Regions from separate parts of the Paenibacillus sp. CH40 genome, predicted to be linked through region 4. Evidence: riboswitches for the same ligand, from Rfam matches in the RefSeq annotation. Region 4 holds a riboswitch; each other region holds the start of a gene.
The links. A riboswitch is a leader RNA that binds a small molecule or an ion and turns the genes downstream of it on or off. The one in region 4 is predicted to bind cobalamin.
Positions count from the first base shown of each region.

Region 1: another riboswitch for cobalamin. It lies ahead of metE (5-methyltetrahydropteroyltriglutamate--homocysteine S-methyltransferase); the one in region 4 lies ahead of NLX73_RS12275 (ABC transporter substrate-binding protein).
Region 2: another riboswitch for cobalamin. It lies ahead of NLX73_RS14170 (ABC transporter substrate-binding protein); the one in region 4 lies ahead of NLX73_RS12275 (ABC transporter substrate-binding protein).
Region 3: another riboswitch for cobalamin. It lies ahead of cobJ (precorrin-3B C(17)-methyltransferase); the one in region 4 lies ahead of NLX73_RS12275 (ABC transporter substrate-binding protein).

Region 1 is NZ_JANAVQ010000003.1:305,020-312,328, reverse strand. It holds gene NLX73_RS11400 (DUF4097 family beta strand repeat-containing protein) at 1-156, opposite strand, end outside; gene NLX73_RS11395 (DUF1700 domain-containing protein) at 161-712, opposite strand; gene NLX73_RS11390 (PadR family transcriptional regulator) at 705-1,034, opposite strand; gene NLX73_RS11385 (DUF6985 domain-containing protein) at 1,416-1,949, shown strand; gene metE (5-methyltetrahydropteroyltriglutamate--homocysteine S-methyltransferase) at 2,038-4,356, opposite strand; cobalamin riboswitch at 4,517-4,712, opposite strand; gene nrdG (anaerobic ribonucleoside-triphosphate reductase activating protein) at 4,895-5,392, opposite strand; gene NLX73_RS11370 (anaerobic ribonucleoside triphosphate reductase) at 5,389-7,309, opposite strand, start outside.
Region 2 is NZ_JANAVQ010000004.1:200,429-207,737, reverse strand. It holds gene lplA (lipoate--protein ligase) at 1-71, opposite strand, end outside; gene cobD (threonine-phosphate decarboxylase CobD) at 231-1,334, shown strand; gene cbiB (adenosylcobinamide-phosphate synthase CbiB) at 1,324-2,295, shown strand; gene NLX73_RS14175 (histidine phosphatase family protein) at 2,340-3,101, shown strand; cobalamin riboswitch at 3,224-3,417, shown strand; gene NLX73_RS14170 (ABC transporter substrate-binding protein) at 3,626-4,633, shown strand; gene NLX73_RS14165 (FecCD family ABC transporter permease) at 4,630-5,676, shown strand; gene NLX73_RS14160 (ABC transporter ATP-binding protein) at 5,673-6,506, shown strand; gene cobT (nicotinate-nucleotide--dimethylbenzimidazole phosphoribosyltransferase) at 6,550-7,309, shown strand, end outside.
Region 3 is NZ_JANAVQ010000003.1:274,915-282,223, reverse strand. It holds gene NLX73_RS11255 (hypothetical protein) at 1-76, shown strand, start outside; gene NLX73_RS11250 (GerAB/ArcD/ProY family transporter) at 120-1,274, shown strand; gene NLX73_RS11245 (uroporphyrinogen-III synthase) at 1,376-2,227, shown strand; gene NLX73_RS11240 (LOG family protein) at 2,433-2,987, shown strand; cobalamin riboswitch at 3,045-3,230, shown strand; gene cobJ (precorrin-3B C(17)-methyltransferase) at 3,541-5,340, shown strand; gene NLX73_RS11230 (sirohydrochlorin chelatase) at 5,433-6,488, shown strand; gene cobK (precorrin-6A reductase) at 6,485-7,264, shown strand.
Region 4 is NZ_JANAVQ010000003.1:506,373-513,681, reverse strand. It holds gene NLX73_RS12285 (xanthine phosphoribosyltransferase) at 1-267, shown strand, start outside; gene NLX73_RS12280 (nucleobase:cation symporter-2 family protein) at 261-1,568, shown strand; cobalamin riboswitch at 2,323-2,526, shown strand; gene NLX73_RS12275 (ABC transporter substrate-binding protein) at 2,744-4,324, shown strand; gene nikB (nickel ABC transporter permease) at 4,340-5,269, shown strand; gene NLX73_RS12265 (ABC transporter permease) at 5,284-6,099, shown strand; gene NLX73_RS12260 (ATP-binding cassette domain-containing protein) at 6,099-7,016, shown strand; gene NLX73_RS12255 (ABC transporter ATP-binding protein) at 7,013-7,309, shown strand, end outside.

The DNA of each region.
Region 1 (7,309 bases), 200 kb from region 4:
CAGCTTCTGTAGCTGACCACGTGTGAACGTCCATTTTTTGTTAATCGCAGTTGTTTCCTTCATGACTTGTTGACTCCATGGGGCACCGTAAGCCACCATTCCGGCTACACCGATCACAATGCACAGACCTGCTGCAATAAACCACTTTTTATTCATGTTGTTAGTAAGCTCCCCTCAGGGTAGTCTGATTCCATTTCCAGTATCGTACTGTGCCTTTGACCATAAGGAGTAAGAGATAACGTACTCCAGGCAGCAGCAATAGACCTATACCCGTCATCGTGATAGAGAAAAAGAATTTGGCCGGGTAAAAGGTGCTGTTCAGCGCATAATCAGTAACGGCGAGAAGGGGGGCTGCAATGAAGCTGACCGCTACCACGGTCAATGAAACCCATACTACCCATAGGGTAGCCATAATCGGGATGGAGATCAGCAAGTTGAGAAACAGCAGTCCTAAGAAAGTAAAAAGATTGCGTGCGAAGCTTCCCTGGCGAAGCGGAGGAGAAGCGTTCCAAGCTGCATTGGGATCATCCAACGCTTCTCGGGCAATATCCTCTGGGTTACCCAGCTCATTGGCAATCTCACTTTCGCTTTTTCCATTGACCAACCCGTAGTCAAAATGCTGGCTCAAATCACTAAGCAGCTCATTGCGTACCTCTGCAGGGAGAGGAGAAAGACGCTGCTCCACCTCTGTAAGAAACTGTTTTCTATTCATCGGAATTTCCTTCCTCCAGTAGGCTTGCGACATGATGGACAAAATCATTCCATTCCCGCGTAAGTATTTTTGTATAATGGCTTCCAGTATCAGTCAGCCGATAATATTTACGGGGAGGTCCCTCGGTCGATTCCTGTAAATACGTTGTGCAGTATCCTTCTGATACCAGACGGCGAAGCAGTGGATATAGGGCACCCTCAGCTACTTCAATATGACGGGAGACGGCTTGAGCCAACTCGTAGCCATAACGGTCTCTGCGTCCAATTAGAACTAGAACGCACAGTTCCAGTACCCCTTTTTTGAATTGGATGTTCACATTCACGAGCGGTGCTCCCTTCCTGGATGTTATCAATGATTCATAGGTGTCGTTCGGAATAAGGGGAAGAAACGTGTGTTTGTGCATAATTTGTCACGGGTACTAATTATAGAACAGTAGTCAGGTATAATTTAACATCATGTACTGATTAATGCAAGGTACTAAATTTTTAATAATAAAATATTTGTGCCGAAATGGGCAGATTTTCTTTCTTGAAGGCTTTATTGAATAGCGAATGTTGTAGAAAAAAGTAGTTTCATTTGGAAATTCCTCGAAATCTGGCTGGAAGCCCAAATAGGATGCCGCTTTAATTTCATTCATTAAAATGATAGATTGTAAAGTATTCAATAGGTTTAAAGATTACTTTTTATGAAGAGGTGGTAAAGGGTGAATTGGAAACACTGGTATATGGAACTGGAACACGATGATGAGTCTTGGGATGTATCTGAGGAGATTGTTCTGCGTGGTGTAGTACATGTTGATTTTTGCGGGCAGCCCTCGGAAGTAGAAGTCGAATTTATCATGGGAGCCGACTCCGAAGAACAGGCACAGACTATAGAAGAACCTACACAGTTGCAAAAAAAGACATGGGAGCAGTATATGGAATATTCGTCAACTATTCATCCTCAAGTGTTGGAGTCCATACACCATCATTATGCTGGCATAGTGGAAAAGTACCGGAATGCTTACAGTACATGGGGAGAGGACCCAGATGAATATGCGCCTTATGTGGAGCGGCCGGAACAATTGTTGGATCGAATACAGCTTATGTCTATACTGATTTCCGACTCATCGGCAAAGGATGAACTGTATTTGAATTTTAGTTGCTCCTGGGATCGAGAACATGGCTTAGGCGTACATATGAAGCAGATGAAAATGGAGCATATTCAAGGCGTATATACATTATATGATCTAGAATAAATCCCCCTTCCTAGCTTTTAGCAATAAGGGCCGGAAAGGGGAATAGGATAAGGCGAAAATGATGGCGCGATTGGATACGATAAAAAAATTAGTTGGATACAGCCAATGCAGCCCGGGCTGCTTGAGCCGCTTGTACCATTTGTCGCAAGGCGGCGACAGATTCCTCTTTGGTACGGGTTTTCAGACCACAATCCGGATTAACCCAGAACAAATCTGATGGCAGTACGCGCAGGGCACGCTGGATCATGCTTAGCATTTCAGATACATCGGGGATGCACGGGCTGTGGATATCGTACACGCCCAGACCGATGCCTTTGTCGTATACCTGATCTTCAAAGCTGACAATCAGTTCTCCGTGGCTTCGCGAGGTTTCAATAGATATAACGTCGGCATCCATATCGGAGATGGACTGAATCATATGCTGAAATTCGGAATAGCACATATGCGTATGGATTTGGGTCGCTGGCTCAACGGTGGCCGTGGTCACAAGGAAGGCTTGAACCGCCCAATCCAGATAGGCTTGCTGCTGTTCTTTTTTCAGCGGAAGCCCTTCACGAATTGCAGGCTCATCGACCTGAATCATGCCGATGCCCGCTTGTTCCAGTGCCTCTACCTCTGCCCGTAGTGCCAGAGCCAACTGTAAAGCAACTTGACTGCGTGGAATATCATTACGTTCGAAAGACCAGTTCAAAATGGTCACAGGACCCGTAAGCATTCCCTTAACAGGCTTGGAAGTTAACGATTGGGCGAATGCCGTTTCTTCCACGGTCATGGGCTGATCGAAGGAAACGTCTCCGTATATAATCGGCGGTTTGACACAGCGGGAGCCGTAGGACTGCACCCATCCGTTTTGCGTAAAAGCAAAGCCGTTCAGCTTTTCGCCAAAAAATTCAACCATGTCGGTCCGCTCAAATTCTCCATGTACAAGCACGTCAATGCCAATGTCCTCTTGGATATCAATCCATTCCTTGATTTGCTGTTGGATGAACGTTCGGTATTGCTCGGCAGACCATTCTCCTTTGCGATAGTGCAGGCGGGCCTTGCGGATCTCGGCGGTTTGCGGGAAGCTACCAATGGTCGTCGTAGGCAGTGGAGGCAACTTTAGCTTATTTTGCTGAATCTCACGACGCTCGGCGAAAGGAACGCTGCGTGACAGAGGCTCTTTGGCCAACAGGTCGGCCAGATCGGCAGCTGTCTGTACGCGTGCCGCTGAACTGTTGAAACGGGCTACCGCATCTGTACTTTGTCCAAGCTTGGTGAGTGCGGATGGATCGTGTTTGCCAAGTGCAGCCGTCAGGATGGCGATTTCCTCTAGCTTTTCATCAGCAAAGGCCAGCGCTTGCACCAGCTCCTTGTCCAGCTTGTGCTCTGCCTCCAGGCTGACTGGCACATGCAGCAGACTGCATGATGGCTGTACGATAAGCTGCTCGGCAGTGGTCTGTTCTGCTAACTGACCCAGCAGAGCAGCTACAGCGTTCAGGTCGCTGCGCCATATATTGCGTCCGTCAATGACACCAGCGCCCAGCGTTTTTCCTTTAGGAAAGCCATGCTGCAATATATGCTGAAGATTTTCGCCATCATCATACACAAAATCAAGACCCAGCCCCTGTACTGGAAGTACGGACAGACGCTCATAATGATCTAGGCTGCCAAAGTAGGTTTGCAGCATTATATTTAAGGAGGGCGCAGCTTGGTTCAAAGCTTCATAGACTTCCTGGATAATGTCCAGATCCTCTACTGGGAATGAGGTGGTCAGGACAGGTTCATCGATTTGGACCCACTGAACACCTTCTGCTGCTAGTTCAGACAGGACACGGGTGTATAAAGGCAGGAAGGTTCTTATAATAGAGGCAAGCTCCTTACGATCATAGCCTTTGGAAAGGGTAACGAATGAATAGGGGCCGATGAGGACCGGTTTCCCATCAATACCTAGTTCTTGTTTTGCTTCACGATAAGCCTGTAAAGGTTTATTTTCAGTGAACACCGGAACTGCATTCGCCAATTCAGGAACGATGTAGTGATAATTGGTATTCATCCATTTGGTCATTTCACTGGCGGTTGCTCCCTTCTGTCCACGAGCGATCCCGAAATACACGGATAGAGGAACCGGACCCGCGGGACGATAGTTGAACCGTTCGGGAACCAGACCGAACATCACAGATGTATCCAGCATGTGATCGTAATAGGAGAAGTCTCCGACAGGAATGCGATCAATCCCCTTGTCCCGCTGCTTGCTCAGATGCTCCAACCGTAATCTTTTCATCTCCGTCTGCAGTTCGCTTTCGTTAATGCTGCCGTTCCAGAAGCGTTCCAGTGCTTTCTTCCATTCCCGATTTTCGCCGATACGCGGATATCCCAGATTACTGCTAATTAAGCCGGACAATTCAGGCCATTCAATAATGGACATGTACTTTTCCTCCTAGCGGGTAGCTGTTTTACTTTTACGTACCAAAAAAGGCATTCTTCCCCCAAGGTTAAAAATAAGTAAGGGAAAGAATGCCTCCGTGATTAAAAAATCAAAAATACGGCGACTGCTCTTAACACCTCCCTATCTTCCGTAGGTACTTGCGATGTTGTTAAAATAGGCAGGTCTCCTGACTTACGGATCATGACGCTCAGCATTCCTTCCCGGTCTGTGGACCAGTGGATATATGAACAGCTGAAAGTTCCCCGTTTACAGTGGCGGGACCGTGCCGGATTTGCACCGGCTTCCCTTTTAAGCCTGATCTGAATAGAACAGACACCTATCTCCAAGCTATGCGGTTAAGGTATGACGAATAATTATGCACTCGTATACTTGTTCACCATCATAAGTGAAACTTACAGGATGCGCAATAGAAACTCCAATGGAATCTGTTAGCCATATGAAAAAAGACAAGCCTTACCCATGATGGGGGCTTGTCTTAGATTAGATATAGCATCTTGCTTGCTGGGTAAGCATCGCCTTATGTCAATGAAACGGCATAACCTGCCTGAATACTGGCTTTCACATCTACCAGACGCTGGTTGCGACTGCCCCGGAAGGGAAGGGTCAGGTCCTTTTGCTGTTCTACAAAACGACCGTCCACAATCACATCGCACAAAAGCGCCAGTTCCTGTCGCTCCGGATCTGTGAGTAGATCTTCATAGACAAAGCCAGTGTAAGCCCACACGGTTCGGTCGGGACAGGCTTCGCGGAAGTCACGCACAAATTGCGAGCATTCTGCTGCTGAGAAAAACGGGTCTCCCCCGCAGAGAGTCAGTCCGTCCAACAACGGATTTTCCATGATGTCACGAATGACCTCCTGTTGTCGTTGGGGGGTGAATGGCTCGCCTGCACGGAAGCTCCATGACTCTGGATTAAAGCATCCAGGACAGGCATGACGGCAACCGCTAATGAACACAACGGTGCGCAGGCCGTATCCTTCGTTCAGAGATTCCGGAATGTAGCCACACAAATTCACTTATGTTTCACCCGGTCTCGAACTTCTGCCTGTTTTGCGGCATTAAAGCGAACGGTATAATCTCCTGTCAGATATCCGGTTACCCGACGTAAGCGCTGAAAGTGTGTGTGCTCCTCATCTGTGCCGCATTGGGGGCAGCTTGTCCCGATAATCCCTTCATAACCACATTCCGTACAACGATCCACCGGATGGTTGATGGAGAAATAGCCGATGTTCTGATGCAGCGCGTACTGAACAATTTTAAGAAACGCATCCGGGTTATTCCGCGCATTACCGTCCAGCTCAATGTATGAAATCGCACCAGCGTTGCATAGGTTATGGAACGGAGCTTCCAAGCTGATTTTACGAGCAGCCGGGAGCGTGTAATACACGGGAATATGAAAAGAATTCGTGTAATATTCTCGATCATTTACCTCAGGAATAATCCCGAAATCACGTTGATCCAGCAATGTGAACTTGCCCGACAGACCTTCGGCAGGCGTAGCGAACAATGTAATATTTAAATTGTGATATTCACTCATTCGATCGCAATACACGCGCATGGAAGTGATGATTCGCTGTGCCTCTCGGTATACAAAATCATCCTCCCCGTGGTGTTTCCCATATAGTGCCTTCATGCACTCAGCCAGCCCGATGAACCCGATCGAAAGCGTACCGTGTTTTAGTACGCCTCCCACCTTGTCATCTGGTGCCAGTTGTTCTCCACCTTCCCATACCCCTTCGCGCATCATAAAGTCCGAGGCTTTGGCCGGTTGGCTGGTCTGGATTTGATAGCGATGAATTAGGCCATCTACCGCAATGCGCATAACTTCTTCTAGTCTCGCATCAAAGCGATCACGGTCAGGTGTCAGGCGTTTGCCTGTGCAAATACCATACTCAATGCCAAGCCGCACCAGATTAATGGTATTGAAGGAGAGATTCCCCTTGCCACTCTGCCGGTTTCTACCGAAACGGTCAGAAATGGTGCGGGTACGGCAACCCATTGTCGCTATAATGGTGTCTGGATCATCAGCACGGTAAAAAGGCAAGTTGAAGGTGGCATCCACATTCACAAAATTGGGATACATCCGTCTGCTAGAGCATTCTACCGCCCGTAAGAACAAATCATAATTGATGTCGCCTTCTGCCTGGTTGATTCCCTCTTTACATTGGAAAATATGTTGTGGAAAAATAGGAGTTTCCCCGCTGCCCAAGCCGCGAATAGTGGCCTCCAGCAGCGATTGAGTAACAAGTCGTCCCTCAGCAGACGTGCACATTCCGTAATTCAGTGAAGTGAATGGAATCTGTCCCCCCGCTCGACTGCTCATGGTGTTCAGGTTATGAATGAGCGATTCAGCAGCCTGCCGGGTTTCCGTCTCCGTTTCTTCGCGTGCGAATGCGTAGGAACGAGGGCAGACTTCTTGCAAATGGGGATTGGCCATATGTAGTTCGTCGTCAGACAGACTGGATTCTATCTCTTCCTCGAACAACCGGAGTCCCTTGCGCAGATGCTTGCGGAAGGACCGGGCAACGTATGGGGCAAGGTCCCAATCGATTTTATTGGCAGAGACACCTCCGAATTGGCTGTTTTGCTGAGACTGGAATATGATGGCGACTAGTGCCATAGCAGACATAATCGTTTGCGGTGTGCGCACAGAGCCGTTGCCTGTATTGAAGCCGTCTCGCAGTAAACGACCAAAAGGGATAAAGATACAATTTGTAGTTCCGAGTGCATATTGGTCCAAATCGTGAACATATACATACCCGTGGTCAATCGCGTTCGTCAGTTCAGGCGGAAGTACCCGCAGGCGCGCATACCATTTGGCATACTCAGACCCAAGCTTGCTCATTTTGCCGCTGAACGATTCCCCATTCAAATTTGCATTCTCCCGCAGCATGTCCAGATCTTGTGCCCCAATGACCCGCTCGCCGATGTCG
Region 2 (7,309 bases), on a different contig from region 4:
TTGAGCGCGTATTCCTCAATAGCAAGATTAATGGCTGGATCGTGTATCCCCTGGTTGTCGATGAACAGCATGTCCATTCCTCCGTATATAAACTGTGTAATTTATGTGTGCCTCCTTCTATTGTAACCCAAGTGAGCCATGTACAAAAGCTCATTTGCATTGACGGGACGCAAAAAGCAGCCTCATAATGGAGCTAAATGATTGGAAACGGGCGGAAAGGATGAGAGGCAATGATAGAGGTTTACGGTCATGGTGGAGACAGGGAAACAGCTGCCGCGACTTTTGGCGGAGCTGCTGCGGATTTTGTAGATTTTAGTGCAAATATTAATCCGCTTGGTCCACCGCCAGAGGTGCTTGAGGCGCTGCAACACTCATTTGACACTGTGATTCGCTATCCAGACCCTGGGCATCGGAATTTTAAAAATATGCTCGCACGGCGACTGCATGTTCCACCGGAGTCGCTAAGTATCGGAAACGGAGCGGCTGAAAGCATGGCGCTCCTACTATTGGGACTAGCTCCTAAGCGTGTGGGTACAGTGGAGCCGTGTTTTTCGGAATATGCCGAGCTGGCTGGCAAATTCGGAGCCGAGGTCAACCGGGTGTATGGGAAGGCCTCGCTTCAATGGAAGGCGGACGTGGAGGACATCCTTCAGCTCATGGAGCAGGTAGATGTTTTGTTCCTCGGACAGCCGAACAATCCAAATGGCGTGCAATATAGTGAGCAGGAGCTGTGCGAGCTGGCAGAGGCGGCTGGCACAACGGGTACCGTGCTGGTGGTGGATGAAGCATTCATTGATTTTATTCCGCTGGAACGGCGAATCTCACTGCTGCCTGTGCTGGATCGCTATCCTCATGTGATTTTAATCCGATCAATGACCAAATTTTATGCCATTCCTGGCTTGCGATTGGGCTATGCGATTGCTCATCCGGACTATATCCGGCGAATGACGGCCAAACAGGTGACCTGGAGTGTGAATGGATTGGCGTTGCTGGCTGGGGAGGCGTGTTTAAGAAGTGGGCAAGCATATGAGCGCCAAACACAGGAGCTGATTGCTGCGGAGCGCAACCGCCTGTTGACCGCCTTGGCGGAATGGGGCTGCGGTGTCGTTCCCGGCGAAGCCAATTACGTGCTGGCAAGGGCGCCGGGTACGTGGAGCGCATCGGCTATTCAGCAGGCGCTTGGACAACGTGGAATTCTTATACGTAGCTGTGCTATGTATCCGGGACTGACGACGAGCCATTTTCGCATTGCGGTCAAGGATGCACAAGCCAACGACAGGCTGCTGTCTGTATTGGGTGAAGTGCTGGAGGAGGAGCAGCGGCGTGACAGTTAGCTTGATTATCCTGGCAGCCTACCTTTTGGACAGGCTGATCGGTGATCCGAGGTGGTTGCCGCATCCAGTCATCGGTATGGGACATGCCATTTCAGCATTGGAAAAAGCGATTCGTCGCCAGGTCCGCAGTGACCGAGGGCTAAAACGTGCGGGCATACTGCTTCCACTCATTGTGGCGGGAGGTTCCTTTGCGCTCGCCTGGGCGCTGTTGCACTTGCTTGCCTGGATTCATCCGTGGTTATCTGTCGGCGCAGAAATGGTGCTGATTGCGACCACGATTGCTTCCAAAGGACTAAAGGATGCAGGAATGGCAGTATACCGAGCGTTGCAGGCGGATGATCTGGCAGCGGCACGGCGGGAGCTGGGCATGATTGTCGGGCGGGATACGCAACAGCTTGATGAGCCTGAGATTGTACGCGGTACGGTTGAAACGGTCGCTGAAAATATCGTGGACGCGATTATTTCCCCGCTTTTTTATGCCCTGATCGGGGGAGCACCCTTGGCGCTGGCTTATCGTGCTGTGAATACGCTCGATTCCATGGTTGGCTATAAAAATGAAAAGTATCTGCATTTAGGCTGGGCTTCAGCGCGTCTAGATGATGTGGCTAACTACATTCCAGCACGCCTGACAGCGGCAATGCTTGTCGTAGCGGCGTGGATGTACAAGCGAGATGCTGCAAGAAGCTGGCGCACAGTCAAGCGAGACGCTCGTCTGCACCCAAGCCCGAACAGTGGCTTCCCGGAATCAGCTGTTGCTGGAGCACTGGGGATTCGTCTTGGAGGCTATAATGTGTATCATGGCGTGCGCTCCTTTCGTGCATACATGGGCGATTGGATACGACCGCTAGAGTCGAAAGATATACGGCATACAATCCAGCTGATGTTCGCCGTGTCCAGTATGTTTGTAGGATTGTGTTTGTTAGGAGCCGCAGGTTGTTTTGCCTTGGGATGGGTGCGGTGAGGGTGAGGCGTGACACACTGAATAATGATCGAGCAGGAAGTGACATGATCTTGAAACAAGATATAGCAGCAAAAAGGACAGTAGAATACGCACAAAGTCCGAACTCACAGGAGGATCGTAAGGTGCCGTATTATGCTAAAGAAGATCTGCATTGGGACATGGAACTCGTGTTAGTTCGTCACGGCACAACCTTATGGAATAAGGAACGTCGATATCTGGGACACTCCGACATAGGTTTGCTACCGGGAGCAGAACAGGAATTAAAGCCTTTGCAAGAAGAATTGCAGGGACAGTCCTTTGCTCGAATCTATTGCAGCGATTTAATGCGATGTCGCCAGACCTTGCAGATCATTGTGCCGGAATCAGAATTGACGTCTGGAGGTTCCCTATCTATTATGTCTCCTATGATGGAACCACGTCTGCGAGAGCTTCATTTTGGCGAGTGGGATGGAAAAACGTATGACATGCTCAAGGATGTGTCGTTGTATCGCGCTTGGATTGATGAGCCGCAACGGATAACCCCTCCTGGAGGAGAGTCTTGGACAGATTTTGTGAATCGTCTACGGAAATTTCTTGACTCTCTGTATGAATGGCGTGTTGCTATGGAAGTTCGACCCATGGATTTGACTGCTGGGCCGCTCTCTGTTTTGGTCGTTACGCATGGTGGCGTAATTCGTCAGTTAGCTTGTATGCTGATACCGGGCCATGATTTTTGGAGTCTGAATCCGAAGCCGGGAGAAGCATTTAGGATTCAATTGAGGCTGGCAGGACCGCACAATTACATAGCCGAAATGCTCCCTCATTAGGTTAGACACCAGCGGATAAAGAGGCTGTTTGGGTTGTAAGCCGCCTCATTTTAACCTATAATCATCAAGTAAAAGAACGGCTTGACTACCACTACATCAAATATCCAGCAGACGAGGTCGGCGCAGTGTGATGAAACTATGGTTTCCCTTGCCTGCGCTGTTAAAAGGGAAGTCGGTGTAAGTCCGGCGCGGTCCCGCCACTGTAAATGGAAACATGCCCGTTAGTCCTGCTTTATGTGCTACTAAGCATATGAAGGAATTTCAGGACATGCATCTTACCATAAGTCAGGATACCTGCCCGTCCGCCTGTCACCATAATCCTTCGAGGAAAGGATGACGTGTTCGCAGTGACTGTCCGTGCGGAAAGAAGCTGCCGCCTGCGCACGATCTGCGCTAACGTGACCCCTGTGTCCTGATATAAGGATGCGGGGGTTTTTTGATAGGAAAAGAAGGCTGGATTTAGAAGATATCTGATGATGCTCAAGTAACGCTCTTAACGATTTTTTTATGAAGGGGTGCAAATCATGGCAGGAAAAAAAATAAAGGTTTGGACAACAGGTCTATTGGTTCTGATTTTGGCAGTTGTGCTGAGTGCATGTGGCGCTAATGGAAAAAATGCTGAAAATAAAGAGAATCAGACTTCTGCACAGCAGCCAGGAAAGACCGTAACCGCACAAGAGCCTCCGGGCAAAACAGTTTACCCACTCACAGTTAAGGATGCAACAGGACAGGAATTTACATTCAAAAAAGCGCCGGATAAAATCGTTTCCGTCTCCCCGGCAGAAACCGAGGCGCTGTTCGCCATCGGGCTGGATAAGGAAATAGTTGGCGTCTCCGACTACTCTGATTACCCGGCAGCTGCTACGAAAAAGCCTAAAGTGGGCGGTATTATGAAACCGAACGAAGAGGCGATCATTGCTGCTAACCCGGAAGTCGTTTTTGCAGGGATATCACTTAGTGAACAGGCTACGACCAAGCTGCGCGACATGGGAATTATGATTTTTAAAACGGAACCGAAGACAGTTGAAGATGTCATAGCTAACATCGAATTGTATGGGAAAATCACCGATCATCAGAAAGAAGCGAGAGCGGTGACTGACAAGATGAGAGCAGATGTAGCGGAAGTGAAAGAAGGAGTTAAAAATATCGGTAAAGGGCAGAAGCTGCGGGTATACGTCGAGTTTTCACCAGGCTGGACAGTTGGTAAAGGCGAGTTTATGGACGAGCTGATTACGTTGGCGGGCGGCGAAAATGTAGGTGCCACGCAGAAGGGGTGGTACCAAATTAGTGAGGAAAATATTATTGCTGCCAACCCTGACGTGATTTTGTACAGCAAAAGTGTCAAGGACGACAAAACTGGTCAAACACTCGGCGAAATCATTAAAGCTCGCAGTGGATGGGATCAAATATCGGCTGTTCGCCACAACCGGGTGTTTGCCGTGGATGATAATTTGATCAGTCGTCCGGGTCCACGCGTAACGGAAGGTCTCAAGGAAGTGGCCAAGGGCGTGTATCCTGAAATTTTCAAATGAACCGTAAACTGATCGGCTTTGGAGGGACAGGTCTTGTCTTGCTGTTGCTGACGCTGCTGCTCTGTCTTGGCATCGGCTCGGCCAAGCTTCCGGTCAGCCAGATCACGGGCATTCTGGTTAACCACCTTCCGTGGTTAGGCGATACGTTTACACCGGATTGGAATACATCCTCAGAGCAGATTATTTTGAAGGTCAGATTGCCACGAGTGTTACTGGGAATGTTGGTAGGAGCAGCGCTGGCGCTGGCGGGAGCCGGATTTCAGGGTGTGCTGCGTAATCCTTTGGCTGATCCGTATACACTGGGGGTATCCTCGGGGGCTTCGGTAGGAGCGGCAGTACTGATCTATTGGGGCCTTCAATTTTCATTTGTTGGCATATGGACGCTGCCGCTAGTGGCATTTACGACCGGAATGCTGACGCTGTGGATGGTGCTGACGTTGGCACGGGAAGGTGGAAAAATTCCGACACAAAGTCTCATTTTGTCGGGTGTGGTGATGCAATCCTTTCTGGGAGCGGTTGTTTCTTTTCTGACAGCCATGTCGAAGGAGACGGTCAATGAAATATTGTACTGGACGATGGGAAGTCTTAGTCTGCGCGGTTGGTCATATACAGGAATCCTTTTACCTTATGTGGTCATAGGACTGGTATTTCTATGGAATCGGGCACGTGTGCTGAATATATTGGCTTTGGGTGAACGTCAGGCGGCTCACATGGGAGTTCATGTAGATGCGACAAAGCTATCTGTTTTGATCATTTCCACGCTGCTGACAGCTGCCGCTGTCTCGGTATGTGGAGTGATTGGCTTTGTGGGACTTGTTGTACCGCATATCATTCGTCTGGTGACAGGCCCTGATTACCGGATGATTGTTCCATTATCTGCGCTCGGTGGAGCCATTTTTATGGCTTGGGCAGATACGGCGGCTCGCACGTTGTTAGCCCCCACGGAAATTCCTCTGGGCGTGATGACGGCCTTTGTTGGGGCACCGTTCTTTGCATATCTCCTGTATCGGAACAAGAAGCTGCGCAGGGGGGAACTGCTGTGACAGAACAAAGTGAATCACAGAAAGTGCGTGATCGGGCATTAGAGGTAGCGGGTCTGACACGTGCCTATGGAGAGTTCCATGCGTTAAAGAATATAAGCTGGAGCGTCGACGAAGGAACTTGGTGGGGGATTATTGGTCCGAACGGCAGTGGAAAATCGACCTTGCTGCATCTGCTTTCGGGTGTAGATCAGCCAACTTCAGGAAACGTTCATATCTATGGCAAAAAGGTCGGTAGCTACAGCAGAAAAGAGCTTTCCCGACTCATAGCCGTACTCCAACAGGAAGGGCTTCCTCCAGTGGGATACACCGTCAGGGAAGTCGTAGAAATGGGACGTTTTCCTCATCAGGACTGGTTAGGCAGGGAAAAGGGTGTTGATGTGGAGGCGATCACGGATCGCGTGCTGGAGCGATTGGGTCTTACCACGTTGGCGGACAGAGCATTGGACCGCTTGAGTGGGGGACAGCGACAGCGTGTAGCTTTGGCAAAAGTAATGGTGCAGGAGCCACGGATATTGCTGCTGGACGAGCCTACGACCTATCTGGACTTGCGCTATCAGCTTGAATTTATGGAACTGCTGGCAGATTGGCGCCAAGAAACGGGTGTGACGATCATTGCGGTCTTGCATGATCTTAACTTGACAGCCCAATTTTGCGAAGATTTGCTTGTACTCAAGGATGGAATGGTTGAAGGATTGGGAGCTTCATCGAAGTTATTAACCGAGGATCGGATTCGACGAGTATACGGTGTTGAGCCTGTGATGCTTCCGCATCCTGATAGCGGTGTGCCGCAGCTCTTGCTGCGCAGAAGTGCTTCGGATACAGCAGATTAAATAAACGATGAAACACACTTAAAAAGAGCAGGGAGTGGAAGGTATGAACAACAAGCTGCGTCAGCTGATCGATAGCATCGCCCAGCCGGATGGGGTGGCGGCCTCGGCAGCTTCAGCCCATTTGGACCAATTAACAAAGCCACCGGGAAGTCTTGGAAAGTTGGAAAGTGTGGCCATCAAGCTAGCAGGAATTACAGGAGTGGACAAGCCTGAATTTGATCGTAAAACGGTTATGGTCATGGCTGCGGATCACGGGGTGTGTGAAGAGGGAGTCAGTGCCTTTCCGGCTGAGGTTACACAGCAAATGCTGTATAACATGCTGTCAGGTGGCGCGGCAATTAATGTGCTGGCACGTCATGCGGGCGCAGATGTCAAGGTGGTAGATGTTGGCGTGAATGCGGATGTCGCTCACGCGAATCTGGTGGACCGTAAGGTACGTATGGGTACCTCGAATATAGCTAAAGGGCCAGCGATGCTGCGTACGGAAGCGGAACAGGCGGTTTTGGCCGGAGCTGAAGCCGTAGCAGAAGCGGTCAAAGGTGGCACACGGCTATTCGTTACCGGAGAATTGGGCATCGGGAATACGACAGCCAGCGCTGCGGTCGTATGTGCTCTTGCCGGGCTAGAGCCGGAAGTTATCGTAGGCCGGGGAACGGGTGTAGATATGGCTGGGCTTACCCGTAAAATATCGGTTGTCTGCCGCGCATTGGACGTGAACCAGCCAGATGCAAATGATGCGCTCGACGTGCTCACTAAGGTCGGCGGTCTGGAGATTGCCGCCTTGGCAGGAGTCATCCTCGGCG
Region 3 (7,309 bases), 230 kb from region 4:
ATCAACGAAGAGCACCGTTTATGTGGCTACATGGCTAACCCGTTTTATTGCCATGTGGCTCCCCCCTACGTTGTAAATCGTGTAATGGATGCCTGCGGGCAAAAGGAGGATGTACCTGCATGAAACAGTTCACAACCAGACAAATTGCGCTGCTTGGTGTATTGATGGAGGTCGGTATTACCCTTATACATGCTCCGACGCAGGCAGCGGATCACGCGAATCAGCATGCTTACTGGACCTGTATAATTGCGGCTATCGTGCTCTGCTTGCCGATCTGGGCGATGTTGAAACTTAAACGCCGGTTCCCTAATCAGGATCTGATGCAGGCGATGGTGAGCTCTCACCCTGTGCTGGGCCGTGTGCTGCTTGCAATCTACCTTATTTTATTCCTGATCATCTTTGCACGGGATTTGAGGATTATTACGGATCTGGTGGAGGTGGTGCTTTTGCCGCTGACTCCGATTGTGGTCACTTCTCTTATTGTGCTGTTGACTCTGGTATTTATGGCTAAAGGCGGAATAAGCACCATCGTGAATATGACCGAGAATTTTATACCGCTGTTGATTGTGACGCTGTTGACCATGCCGCTTTTTTTTGGGCGTAATATGGATTTTTCGATGCTGAGACCCTACTTACATCCAGAAGTAGAGGGAGTAATCAAGGGGAGTTGGCGCATGCTGGGTTATATGGCCGATATTATGATAGTCCCCTTTGTGATTTCTGGGAAGAGCTATAGTGGGCGTAGTGCGTGGTTTGGGCATTTGCTCGGAACCGCTTTTCTGACCATGCTGGTGCTGCTATCCGAGTTGGTTATTGGTGTTCCTATCTTGTCACGGCTGTTTTATCCATCGTATGAACTGGTGCGTCAATTGCAGCTAACGGACTTTCTGGATCGGTTCGACTTGTTCGTGGCAGCACTGACTGTACCGACTTTTCTTACGAAGATTGGGGTTGATCTGTACGTTACCAGTTTGGCGGTAAAGCGGATGTTTGCCCAAGCCTGGGGGAGCCTGATGGTTTGGCCCGTAGGTTTGTTAGGCTATGTCTGTTCGTTTATGCTGTTCTCCAACATTGTGCAAATTTATGAGTTCAGCCGGGAGTGGACCGCGGTGATGATCATTTTTTTTGTTATCATGCCTTTGTTGCTATGGATGTTGCTCCGACCCAAATCTAAAGGGAAAGGCGGAGATGATAGGGCATCTAACGGAGAGCGGGATAGCAGTAGTCAGAAAGAAAGCCAGCATGAAGGCAGAACAGGACACGGCCACTTATAAGATTACTGTATTCATCGGAAAAGTAATTCTTATTTGTCTTTTACCCCTCTGATTGTATACTTGGTAGAAAGAAATACGACATCTACAAGGGAGGCAACAGAATGGCACAACGCATGGCAGGCAAGAGAGTCGCTCTTGCTGGTCCCCGTAAAGCAGAAGAAATGGCGCTGCTAGTTGTGAAGATGGGGGGTGAGCCAGTACAGCGCCCGGCCCAGGGTACCGTTTTTCTGGATGATATCGAGCTGCGCAACGCTGTTGTATCGTGGGTGAAGCACCCTCCGGACTGGTACATCTTCACGACAGGTATGGGGCTGGATGCCCTGTTCGATATGGCAGAGGATATGGGCGTGGCTGAGCAGATTATGGAGTTGCTGCAATCTTCCAACATTGCAGCGCGGGGTTACAAGACGGTCAATGGACTCAAAAAGCGTGGCTTTACGCCAGCAGTACGAGACGAGGACGGAAGTTTGATCGGATTGACAGGAGCTTTCGCCCCATACGATCTGAAGGGAAAAGAAGTATTGTTGCAACTGCATGGCGATCCAGCCCCACGGTTGGTAAAGTGGCTGGACGAGCAGGGGGCAGTGACCCGCCAGGTACTTCCTTATAAGCATATCCCACCTGAGGAAGCAAAATTGCAGGCGTTACTGGAGGATGTTATCCATCGTAATGTTGATGCTGTTACGTTCACGAGTGGTCCGCAAATTCGATTTTTAGCCCAATATGCGAGAGAGCAAAATCGAATTGAGGAATTATTGGAAGCTTTCCGTGAGGATGTGATTGCTGTATCAGTAGGGAAGGTGACTGCGCAGTCTATTGTGGAAGAGGGGATTGATCGAGTCGTGTTTCCAACCGAAGAGCGCATGGGCGCAATGATGGTGGAGCTGGGCAAATATTTTGAACATAACGATTCGGTGCATGGCTGTGGTTTGAAGATCGTGAATGGTCATTGAAATGAGATAGAAATTATAAATATAGTATGCTAAAAATGAACTTATATTTTTGGATACAGCGTAAAATAAAGATAAGGGCCTGCGAGGTCTTTATCTTTTTTTATTGGACATGCATCGACAAAGATTTTTGTTATAGCGAAAATATTTAGCTAATATAATGAATAAGTTTCGATGCATGATACTTAGGACAGGAGCTGAGACGTTAATGAATTCTATTTGTGTATTTGCCGGGTCCAGACCTGGACATTCATCGGTATATGTTGAAGCGGCAGGCAAGCTGGGAGAAGCCATGGCTCGCCATCATATCCGTCTGATCTACGGTGGCTCCAGTAGGGGGCTGATGGGAGAGGTGGCGGATGGAATGCTGGCGGGTGACGGTCAGGTCACTGGCATTATGCCCACCCTGTTATTTGATGCAGAGATCATTCATCGGGGGGTTACCGAATTTATTGAGGTAGCAAGCATGCATGAGCGTAAAGCGGCAATGAGCGAGATGGCCGATGCGTTTATTGCCCTTCCGGGTGGCTTGGGAACCTTTGAAGAGCTGTTCGAGGTATTGTGCTGGGCGCAAATTGGCATTCATCGCAAGCCGATTGGGCTGCTGAATGTGAATGGATATTTTGACCCGTTAGTAGAAATGGTGCGTCATAGCGTGCAAGAAGGGTTTACTGGGTCTGAGCATCCAGCGCTACTAAGCATCTCTGCCGACCCGGACGAATTGCTACATATGTTAAAAAATAAAGCAGAGAACTTGAAATAAAGCGTTTTTCGTGCTTGCACAACTGATTGAGGCAAGGTTATGATAAGACCCATAATCAAATAGCGGACAGACAAGGTGCCTTTGCGGTTGAGCAAAGGGTAACAGGGAATCGGGTGCAAATCCCGAGCGGTCCCGCCACTGTAAGGAAGAGGATTTTTTTAAATGGTCACTCGTGAAAAACGGGGAAGACGAAAGAATCTGTTGATGCCAAGCCAGGAGACCTACCTTGATCTGTATGCACCGTTAACCTTCGCGGAGAGGATGGGTGTACGAAATCAGGAAATCAGGCACACGTTGCTTTTTCCATGTTGGTTAGAGGTTTGCGTGGATATGAACGTGCAGCAGCGTTTGAAGCGTAAACAGACAGGTGGAAAACAACGGCAGGCTGGAGGAAGACAAATAGTGTCTTCTTACGCTGTTTGTTCGTCTGATGAGAGATACGTACATAGAAACCCCATCCGGGCAGGATGGGGTTTTTTGAGTTACAGGATGTCCATAAATCATTGAAATAGATAGGATAGCTGCCCTGAAAAGGGTGAATAGGAGGAGCACGATGAGCCCATTAGGAAAATTGCTGGTGATTGGATTTGGACCAGGAGATATGGAACATATCACAAAACGGGCGCTGGATGCGCTGGCCGAAAGTGAGGTCATTATCGGCTACAATACCTACGTTGATTTGATCCGTCCGTTGTTGAACGGACAAGAGATTGTACGCACAGGGATGACAGAGGAAGTGAGCCGTGCGCAGGAGGCGGTTCGCCAAGCAGAGATGGGCAAGAAGGTAGCTGTCATTTCCAGTGGAGATGCAGGAGTCTATGGTATGGCAGGGCTGGTGTACGAAGTGCTGATGCAAAAAGGCTGGCGACGCGAGGACGGGGTTGAGGTAGAAGTCGTGCCGGGGATATCGGCTATTCAGTCCTGTGCTTCACTGTTGGGGGCGCCAGTTATGCATGATGCTTGCACGATCAGTCTGAGTGATCATCTGACCCCATGGGAAACGATTGTGAAGCGTGTAGAAGCAGCGGCTTCGGCCGATTTTGTGATTGCATTATACAACCCGCGCAGTGGTCGGCGTACCCGCCAGATTGTGGAGACGCAGTCCATTTTGCTGCGTTACCGCGATCCGCAAACTCCAGTTGGGTTGGTGAAAAGTGCTTATCGTGAACGTCAGCAAGTTATTGTAACGACGCTGGAAGATATGCTGAATCATGACATCGGGATGCTGACAACTGTAATCATCGGCAATTCCTCGACAACGGTGTATGACGGCTTGATCGTGACTCCGCGCGGATATCAGCGCAAATACACGCTGGATGCGACCGAGCAAGCGCTCAAGCCACATCAGCGTCTCCGCACGGAAGCGGAGCCGTGGTCGCTGGGCGCACAAGAGGATACACCGCAGGCAGGCGCAGCCCCGACTACGCCCGCTATACCCTCCGCGAGCGGCGCTGCGGTTGCGACGCAGGCACGCCCGCAAGCGATGGCTGCCGTGCAGGCAACGACCGCTGTGCAAACCGGCGCAGCAGCCCCGGCATCGCTGGCGGCAGAGGCACTAAGCCGCCTCGCTGTTGGCGGCAAGCTGCCTGGCGCAGCCAACGCTCGCTGGGGCGGGCAAGCGCCTACTGTCGAGAGCACCGCCGGAACGTCAGCGGTGGCCGGAGCGGGGGCCCCGGTCGGGATGGCGACAGGCGGCTTTGGCAAGCCTGCGCTATTTGAGGTGGGCGTTTCCCCGGGGGTGGGAAACAAGAAGTTCACCGCTCGCCAGATGGCGCTGCTCGCCGAGGTAGCGGGTGATGACGGCGAGCTGGAATACACGCCAGATCATCAGATCGTGCTGCGCGTACCGTGTGCAGACCCCGAGGAACTGGTCGGACGGCTGCGGGATGAACGATTCATTGTCATGCCGATTGGCGATGTGTTTAAGGTGAAGGCGTGCGACTTCTGCAATATGGAGAAGGATGACGCTGTGCCTGTGGCTGAGCATTTACAGGTTGTACTTGGCGGATTACAGGCACCCAAGGAAACGAGCATTGCTTTGAATGGATGCGGTATGGCCTGCTATGGAGCGGTGCTAGAGGATATCGGCATCGTCTATCGCAAGGGAGGATACGACCTCTTCCTTGGTGGCAAAAAATTCGGTCGCAATGCTCATGCCGCTCAGCCCGTAGCGGAAGGGATTCCGAGTGATCAAATTACTGACATTGTGGAGAACGTCATCGCTGAATATAAGGAAAAAGGGCATCCGAATGAGCGTTTTCATAAATTTTTTAAACGTGTAGGTGTCGTTGCGGGTTTCCGGCATGAAGATGCACCAGCAACGGTAGAAGTGAATGCGGTTTGTGGTGATTAATGGACTGAAGGCCTGATGAACTGGATACAAGCATATATATAAAATAGGGCGTCATGCAGGCTATCCCTATTAAAGAGGAGGAAAAAACAGCAGTGGATGCAATATTGTTAGTTGGACATGGAAGTCGGGACCCGGAGGGGAACCAGGAACTGCTGGAATTTGCACAGGCAGTGGCAGACCGGGTACCGGATATGTGCGTGGAAACCTGTTTCTTGGAGTTGGCACGTCCCAGCATTGCTGATGGGATGCAAACATGTGTGGAGAAAGGTGCGACGCGTGTCGTTCTCATTCCGATTATCTTGTTCGCAGCGGTACATGCCAAAATTGATATTCCGATGGCTATTGATCGGGCAAAAGCAAAATATCCGCAGGTGGAATTTGTATATGGACGCCCGATTGGCGTTCACGAGAAAATCGTCAGCATTCTGCAAAGCCGCTTGAAAGAGGCCCGTCCGGTTGCAGTTCCAGCGGGAATGAATAGCGCTGTAGAGGCATTTGCCGAGGTATCCGACGAAGAAACGGCGGTACTTGTGTTAGGACGCGGAAGTAGCGATCCAGATGCGAACAGTGACTTTTTCAAAATCACCCGTATGCTATGGGAACAGCTTTCTTATACGTGGGTAGAGAGCAGCTTTATCGGTGTGACGCAGCCTTCTTTTCCCGATGGATTGGAGCGTTGTGTACGACTGGGGGCCAAAAAGATTATCGTGCTTCCCTATTTTCTGTTCACGGGTGTGCTGATTAAGCGCATCGGAGAAATGACCCAGGAATTTGCCGAGGCTCACCCTACATTACAAGTGGAAATGGGAGGATATTTTGGTTTCCATCCTCAATTGATTGAACTGGTGCTGGAGCGAGCTAAGGAAGGCTTGTTCGGCAAGGTTACGGCCAATTGTGATAACTGCCAGTTCCGTCTGGAGGCGCAGGAGCACCACCATCATCACCACGACCATGACCACCATCACGATCATGAGCATCATCACCATCATCATGCACATGAGCACGATCATCATGATCACCATACACACAGCCACGATCACACTCATGAGCATGTCCATGCTCACAGCCATGATGACCATGATCACCATCACGAGCATTCTCATACGCCATCTGTAGTGAATGGAAGCGGGCAGGTGAAGGGCTCATGATATTCATGCTATGTGGAACGAGCGATGCTCGGGAATTGGCGCTGCAAATCCGTGACCATGGCTTCAACGTATTGACCTCGGTTGTAACCGAAAGCGCGGCAGCCAGCTTGTCCGAGGCAGGACTGGACGTACGTACAGGCCGAATGACAGCCGATGAAATGAGTGCAATGATTCGGAAGCAGGGAATACAGGCGGTTGTTGATGCCAGTCATCCTTTTGCAGAAGAAGCACATGCGAATGCAATGACAGCCGCTCGCGAATCCGGAGTTCCTTATATTCGCTACGAGCGGGCGGGACTGGTGTATGACAATCATCCATTGCTCCACATCGTGTCTTCCTATGAAGAGGCCGCATTAGAAGCGAAGCAACTCAAAGGCTCTGTAATGCTTACGACAGGCAGTAAGACGCTCGGCACGTTCACCAAGCATTTACTCGGAGACCCGGAGATTCGTCTGGTTGCACGCATGCTGCCGCGCTTGGACAATATGGAGAAATGCGGCGAACTGGGCATGGAGCAAAAGAATATTATTGCCATGCAGGGACCCTTTTCCCGCGAGATGAACGAAGCATTGTACAAGCACTATGGCACGACCGTGATGGTCACCAAGGAAAGCGGACGCACGGGAGCAGTGGATGAAAAGGTTCAATCTGCATTGGAGCTGGGGATTCACGTACTTTTGATTTCCAGGCCGGAAGTGGAATTTGGCACAGTATTTGATCATTTCGGCGGAGTCATCGACGCACTGCGCACAACAAAAGAGAGAACTTCAATTTGAGTTGAGCCTTACCCCTGCGAGTCCAGTCCATCAGGAACGACTTCT
Region 4 (7,309 bases):
GACCATGTGCTGATCGTGGATGATTTTCTGGCTACTGGCGCAGCCTTGGTTGGACTTACGGATATTGTGAAGGAAGCAGGAGCGGAGCTGGCCGGGGTTGGCTGTGTAATTGAGAAGAGCTTCCAGGAAGGCCGTGGACTGTTGGAGCAAAGAGGCATTGCCGTCCGTTCTCTTGCGCGTATCGCTTCCATGGCACCAGGCGAGGTTCATTTTATAGAGGAAGCTGGAGCGGTGATTCCTTCCGTTAAGGAGAATGTGGGATGTTAAGTAAACAAAAGTTATTCGCGCTGGGCTTCCAGCATGTCATGGCGATGTACGCTGGAGCAATTGCTGTACCTCTAATTGTAGGGGGAGCATTGCACCTGACACCAGCCCAGATGGCTTATTTGGTGGCTGCCGATCTGTTCACTTGCGGGATTGCTACGTTATTACAGATTATGGGCACACGCTTTTTCGGTAGTAGACTGCCTGTCATTTTAGGCTGTACATTTACGGCAGTAGGGCCCATTATCGCGATTGCTTCGACCTCAAATTTAGCGACAGCGTACGGTGCTATCATTTTGTCCGGTATATTTGTGGTATTAGCGGCACCGTTGTATGGCAAGCTGCTACGCTTTTTCCCGACGGTCGTTACGGGTTCGGTCGTTACGATTATCGGTCTATCTCTTATTCCGGTGGCGATGAACAATGTAGCAGGGGGCCAGGGCAGCGCGGATTTTGGACAGCCACGTAATTTGCTGTTGGCGTTAGTTACACTACTGGTTATCCTGCTTGTGAATCGGTTGGCAAAAGGCTTTTTGCGCTCGATTTCCGTGCTTATTGGTCTGTTCGCGGGTACGGTGGTTGCTTATGGAATGGGAATGGTGCATTTTGCTCTCGTGGCGGAGGCCTCATGGGTGAGTGTCGCGCAGCCGTTTTATTTTGGTAAGCCAGAGTTTAGCATGATGGCAGTATGTACGATGATTATCGTCAATATTGTCAGTATGGTTGAGTCTACAGGCGTTTATCTAGCAGTAGGCAAAGCGATTGATCAGAAGGTGGAACAGAAGCAGATCGTCAATGGTCTGCGTTCCGAAGGACTCGCGATTATGCTTGGGGGTATTTTTAACGCGTTTCCTTATACAGCTTTCTCGCAAAATGTTGGCCTGATCTCACTCACACGCGTCAAATCGCGGAACGTTATTTTTGCTGCGGGCGGGATCATGGTTGTTCTCGGTTTGCTGCCTAAGCTGGCTGCCTTAACGACAGTGATTCCTAACGCTGTGCTGGGCGGGGCGATGATCGTCATGTTCGGCTCGGTTGCTGCATCAGGCATGTCTATTTTGTCAGAAGTGGATCTGCGGAAGGAAAGCAATCTGCTGATCGCAGCATGCAGTATTGCCGTGGGCCTAGGCTCTGCCGTTCTGCCACAAATGTTCGACCAGCTGCCGAGCTTTGCCAAAATGCTGCTGCAAAATGGTATCGTTTCGGGTTCGATTACAGCGATTGTCTTGAACATTGTTTTGACGAGAAAACAAGGGGAATCGGTCAAAAGCGTGACGGTTTCGGAGGTTCCACAGAAGGTTTGATGATTAGGAATAAATAAAGATAGCCGGAGAGAGGACGTATGCCTCTTTTCCGGCTTTTTGGCATGGAGTTATCCAGATAGTAGATCCCCTTGCCGTCTGGGGACATATAGATAAAGCTGCGGGATGAAATGGGTAGCTCTAATTTGGTGCGTTTTCCAGTTTATGCGCTAGAAGAATTTGCTAGAGTGGTAGGAAGAGGCATGATATAATCTAAATTATGGATTTTGAATAGTGGTGGATGTTTTCGGACCACGGTGCAGCTTCCCGAAAGGGGGTGAAGCCGATGGTCACACTTGTATCGTGCTACGATGTGTTGCGTTGGATGGTTACGTTACTAAGCCTGGTGTTTAGTATTCGTAAACTTTATCGCTGGCTACGTCGGAAATTTCGGAACAAGCGAAAACCCACCGCGTAATTAGGTTGGCCCCTAACGGTGGGTTTCGTTTGCATTAACATTTAGTTGTGCAGCGCGCCGTGGTGGTGATCCACAGCCTTTCAAGTCCTAAGAGTCTTTGCCGTTGGCGCGGCGAAGACTCTTTTTAGTATACGGACACGAAGGTTATCTCTATACCTAATTTTAGCACGTTCATTTCGTGCACGCAATGAATAGCCATTACCTTCATTCTCGCCATATCATTCAAATTTGAATTATTATACAGCATTTATTGACAAGCCTGTGACAACAAAATAAGATCGTAATGGAAAGAAATAAAGGAAGAAAACAGGTGTGAGCCGGACGACTCTATGTACGGGGTTTTGTTGAGACCATGTGGATAGTTATTGAGCGTGCTCACTTAAAAGGGAAGTTCGGTTGATTCCGACACGGGCCCGCCACTGTATACAGGCATCAGCAGGATACTGCTGGAGCTTTCAGAACAGCCACTGGAACTGTGAAGAACCGGGAAGGCCTGAAAGATACGCCTGGAGTCAGGAGACCTGCCTGTTTTGACATCACTGTCAGACCCACGGGATGCTGGGGAGGTGGTTAGGCGTGCTGCATACGGAATGTCTGAAACCGATCTGACCCCTTCTATGTTTTTGGAGTTGGCTTCGAGGTGTGTTTTGACATTTTATAATGAAAGCATTTCTGACTGCTGATCAAGTGGTCCGGAATGCTTTTTTCGCGTTTTGCGTTAGGTTTATATGATTTTACAAGATAGAGGGGGATTCATCGAATGATTAGCAATCGTAGCAGGCGCTCATGGTTGATATGTACAGGGGTGATGCTGTTACTGGCAGTTATGGCTCTTTCGGGATGTACTAGCAATAAGACGTCGAATAGCTCCGGCAAAGATGAGAACGCGTCAGCACAACAAACGGCGACAGGTAAAAAGCTGGTAATGGCGTATACATGGAAACCGTCAGGTGTTGACCCGCACGGAGATAATAGCTGGGATGTGATGCGATCTGGTGCAGGTGAGACACTGGTACGTTTGAATGAAAAGCTGGAGCCTGTGGCTTGGCTGGCAAAGGAGTGGAAGCAGGATAGTCCTACAGTTTGGACGTTCAGCTTGCAGGATAAAGTCACTTTTCATAATGGAAAGAGTATGGATGCAGCAAGTGTAAAAGCATCTTTGCTACGCTCTATCGAGAAAAGCCATCTGGCGAAGGATTTACTGAATGTGAAGTCCATTGATGTAAGCGGCCCGCTGGCTTTGAAAATCACGACAAACCAGCCGAATGCGGCGTTGGTGTCCAATCTAGCTGATCCATCGACGATTGTACTGGATGTGGCATCGATGAAAGATGAGCAGAGTTACCCAGCGATGACAGGCGCCTTTAAAATTAAAGCGTTCAACAAGGACCAATCCTTGGTCGTAGAGCGTTATGACGGATACCGGGGCGAAAAGGCACGATTGGCTGAGGCGACAATGAAGTTCATTACGGACGGGAATTCGCGCCTGATGGCGCTGCAATCCGGCGAGGTGGACGTAGCGACGGATATTCCGGTTGATAACGCAGAGGTACTGAAAAAGAACGACAAGCTACAAGTGCTGTCGGCTCCCTCCTTGCGCACCCATATGCTCGTGTACAATATGGAATCCCCAGTATTCAAGGATGCGGCGAACCGTAAGGTGGTGGACAGCCTGATTCCACGCACATCGATTGTGAGCGCCGTCATGAGGGGCTTCGGTACGGAAGCAAGCAGTCCGTTCCCGAGCATTCTTCCCTTCGGTAAAGTTGAGCGTAAAGCGCTGGACGGAACGGCGGATCAGCTGTTAACGAAGGATGGCTGGCAGAAGGACGCCCAAGGGACATGGACTAAGCAAGGCAAGCCGTTCGAGGTTACGCTGCTGACTTTTCCTCAGCGTCCGGAGCTCTCTGTTATGGCTGAGGTCATCCAAAGCCAATTGCTGAAAGAGGGAATCCAGGTCAAGATTCGCAAGGTGGAAAATATCGACGAGGCGTTGACCAAAAACGATTGGGATTTTGCTATGTACAGTATGCTTACTGCTCATACAGGAGAGCCACAATATTTTATGGACATGTTTTATTCTTCGAAAAGCGAAGCCAATGTAAGCCGTTATAGTTCCAAACCGCTGGAGAGTATTCTTAACAGCTTGAAGCTGGCGAAGGATACAGCGCAGCGTAATGCTGTGACACTACAAGCGCTGAATATCATCAATACGGATTTGCCACAGTCGTTCATTGTGCATCCTGACATTGTGTTTGGTGTGAAAAAAGGGGTAGAGGGTTTTACACCCCATCCGATCGAGTATTACTACATTACAGCGCAATCCGATATTGCGGAATAACGAGCGGCGTATCCTATGATTCGTTTTATACTGGAACGTGTGGCGCAGCTGCTCATCATTGTATTCGTTGTATCCACGCTGACTTTTGTACTGATGCGGCTGGCTCCTGGTGACCCTGCTACCATTTTGCTCACCGCGCATAATGTCCCTGCCTCTGAGGAGGCGTTGACGACGCTACGGCAGGAACTGGGCTTAAACGAACCGTTTCATATTCAATATGTGAACTGGCTGCGGGATGTGTTCACAGGGCATTGGGGCACCTCGTATGTATCCAAGGAATCCGTGCTAGCCGAACTGTGGAACAGACTGCCTGCTACGGTGGAGCTAGCTGCTGCGGGCTTTGCCGTCATGACGGTGCTTACGCTGGGGTTGGGGCTGGCTGCCTCGCTAAAAATCAGCGGCCCACTGGATCGTCTGGGCAGGCTGTTCGCCCTGCTGGGATCGTCGATCCCCTCTTTTTGGCTTGGGTTTCTGTTGATCTATCTATTCTCCGTTCGCTTGGGCTGGCTCCCATCCATGGGAAGGGAGGATTGGATACATTTAGTGCTCCCAGCGCTGACTCTTGGTGCAGGTTTGGGAGCTGTGCAAGCCCGTGTACTGCGCGCTCAAATGCTAGAGCTGGGTGACCGGAATTTTGTGAAAGCAGCGAAGGCTCGAGGCTTTTCCCGTATGCATATCCTGTTTTTTGAGATATTTAAGCATGCGGTTCTGCCTATAATTACACTGCTAGGTACCAATCTATCATTTATGCTGGCAGGTAATGTCATCGTAGAGACCATTTTTTCATGGCCGGGGTTGGGCAAGTATTTTATAGATGCAATTACACAGCGAGATTATCCGGTGATTCAGGGATATGTTATTTTCGCCGTATTTTTAATTGTAGGAGTTCAGTGTTTGGTGGATGTGGTCCAGACGGCGATAGATCCGAGGCTGCGTTTGCGTTAAGGGGGAAGCTGAAAATGAAAAAGATACGGCTTTCCTTTCAAGGGAGCTTGCTGGCAGGAGGCGTACTGTTTGGTCTGATCGTGCTGCTTGGGCTATTGGCTCCATGGGTCGCTCCTCATGATCCTCTTCAAGTGGATCTTTTGAACCGTTTGGCACCACCCAGTCGGAAATATCCTTTCGGTACGGATCATCTGGGTCGGGATGTGCTGTCAAGGCTAATTTACGGGATTCGGATGAGCGTGCTAATCGCATGTGCAATTACTGTAGCTACGTTGTGTTTCAGTCTGCCTATAGGGTTGCTCATTGGTTATGTGCGTGGACGTGTGGATCAGCTGATCATGCGGGGAATCGACGGTGTACTGGCCTTTCCTGATATTATTTTAACGGTGGCAATTGTGGGCATTTTGGGCCCAGGTTTTGTTAACATGACCCTTGCGATTATTGCGGTACGGTGGGCGGGTTATGTCCGGTATATCCGTAGTCTGGTTCAAAAAGCCTGTCAGGAGGACTACGTTCGATATGCCCGTTTATCCGGCAATTCACACGTACGTATACTGAGCCGTTATGTATTGCCACAAGCATTGCCGCAGTTGTTGGTTTATGCGGTATGGGATATCGGGCGCGTGGTGCTGATGATCGCTGGGCTGTCCTTTCTTGGACTGGGTGTACAGCCGCCCAAGCCAGAGTGGGGCGTGATGCTGCATGATGCAACCTCATATTTTCAGGTGGCTCCGCATGTCATGATTTTCCCGGGCTTGGCGATTATGCTATTCGTACTTGCCTGCCAGCTTTTGGGCGACCGCTTTTCGGAAAAGGGGGCGGCCAAATAGTGGAGGATCAAACAGCCCTTGGGTGCAAGGATACGATAGAGCAAGTGGCAGGGCGAAAACCGTTGTTACACGTGGAACATTTGGAAATCTGCCGCACAGGCGTAGGAGCAAGCGGAAGCGGGAGCAAACCACTGCTGCGTGATGTGAGCTTTTCCGTATATTCAGGGGAGATTGTGGCCCTGACCGGACCGAGCGGATGCGGCAAGAGCCTGACCGCCCACGCAATCGCAGGCATGCTGGAGCCAGGTATTAATGTTACGCAAGGGCGTATCTACTATAACGGGGAAGACATTCTCCCGTTCCAGGAACGGCGCTGGCAAAGGCTGCGCCGAGAGGATATTGCCCTGCTCATTCAACAGTCGCTGAGCGGGTTGAACCCGATCCGGACTGTCCGCGCCCAGCTGATGGATACGCTTAGACTGCACGGGCGGCGTCGGATGCCGCATGACCAGATGGAGCCGGGGCACGCTGATGCTGTCCCATCCCATACTGCACCGCAGCAAGTCCACCCGCTGGGCGTGCTGCCACGGATGCGGCAGATGCTGAGCCGTGCCACGGAGATAGCCAGAGGAGGCGCTACTCCAGTGCGGGAGGCCTATTTGCGCTCTCTGCTCCGCAAGGTTGGATTTGCAAATCCTGAGCATATTTTGTCGTCATATCCTTTTGAACTAAGCGGAGGCATGTGTCAAAGGGTGCTGCTGGCTGCAATGTTAAGCTCCGGTCCGAGCCTCTTTATTGCCGATGAGCCTACTACGGCGTTGGATGTTATCAACCGCGATAAGGTTCTGGCATTGTTGCAACAATTGAGAGAAGACTTTGATCTCACCATATTGTTGATTTCACATGATCGCCAGGGTATGAGTCGCATAGCAGATCGAGTGTTGGAGATGAGCCCGGAAGGAAGGATGCACCAGTGATGCTGGAATTGAAGAATGTGACCAAAGCATACCCTGTCCGCAAACGGAGAAAAGGCTGGTTCAGCACGCAAGATAGCGAACAGGCCGTGAAGAAGGTGAGTCTGGAGTTACAACAGGGGGAATGTCTCGGACTGGTTGGAGAAAGTGGAAGTGGCAAAAGCACGTTGGCACAATGTATTCTAGGGCTGGAGTCGTTGACCTCAGGAGAGATTTGGCTGGATGACCAGCCCATTCACACCGGAAGGGTGAAGGATATCCATCTGTACAAACGAATCCAACTGGTCGCACAGGAT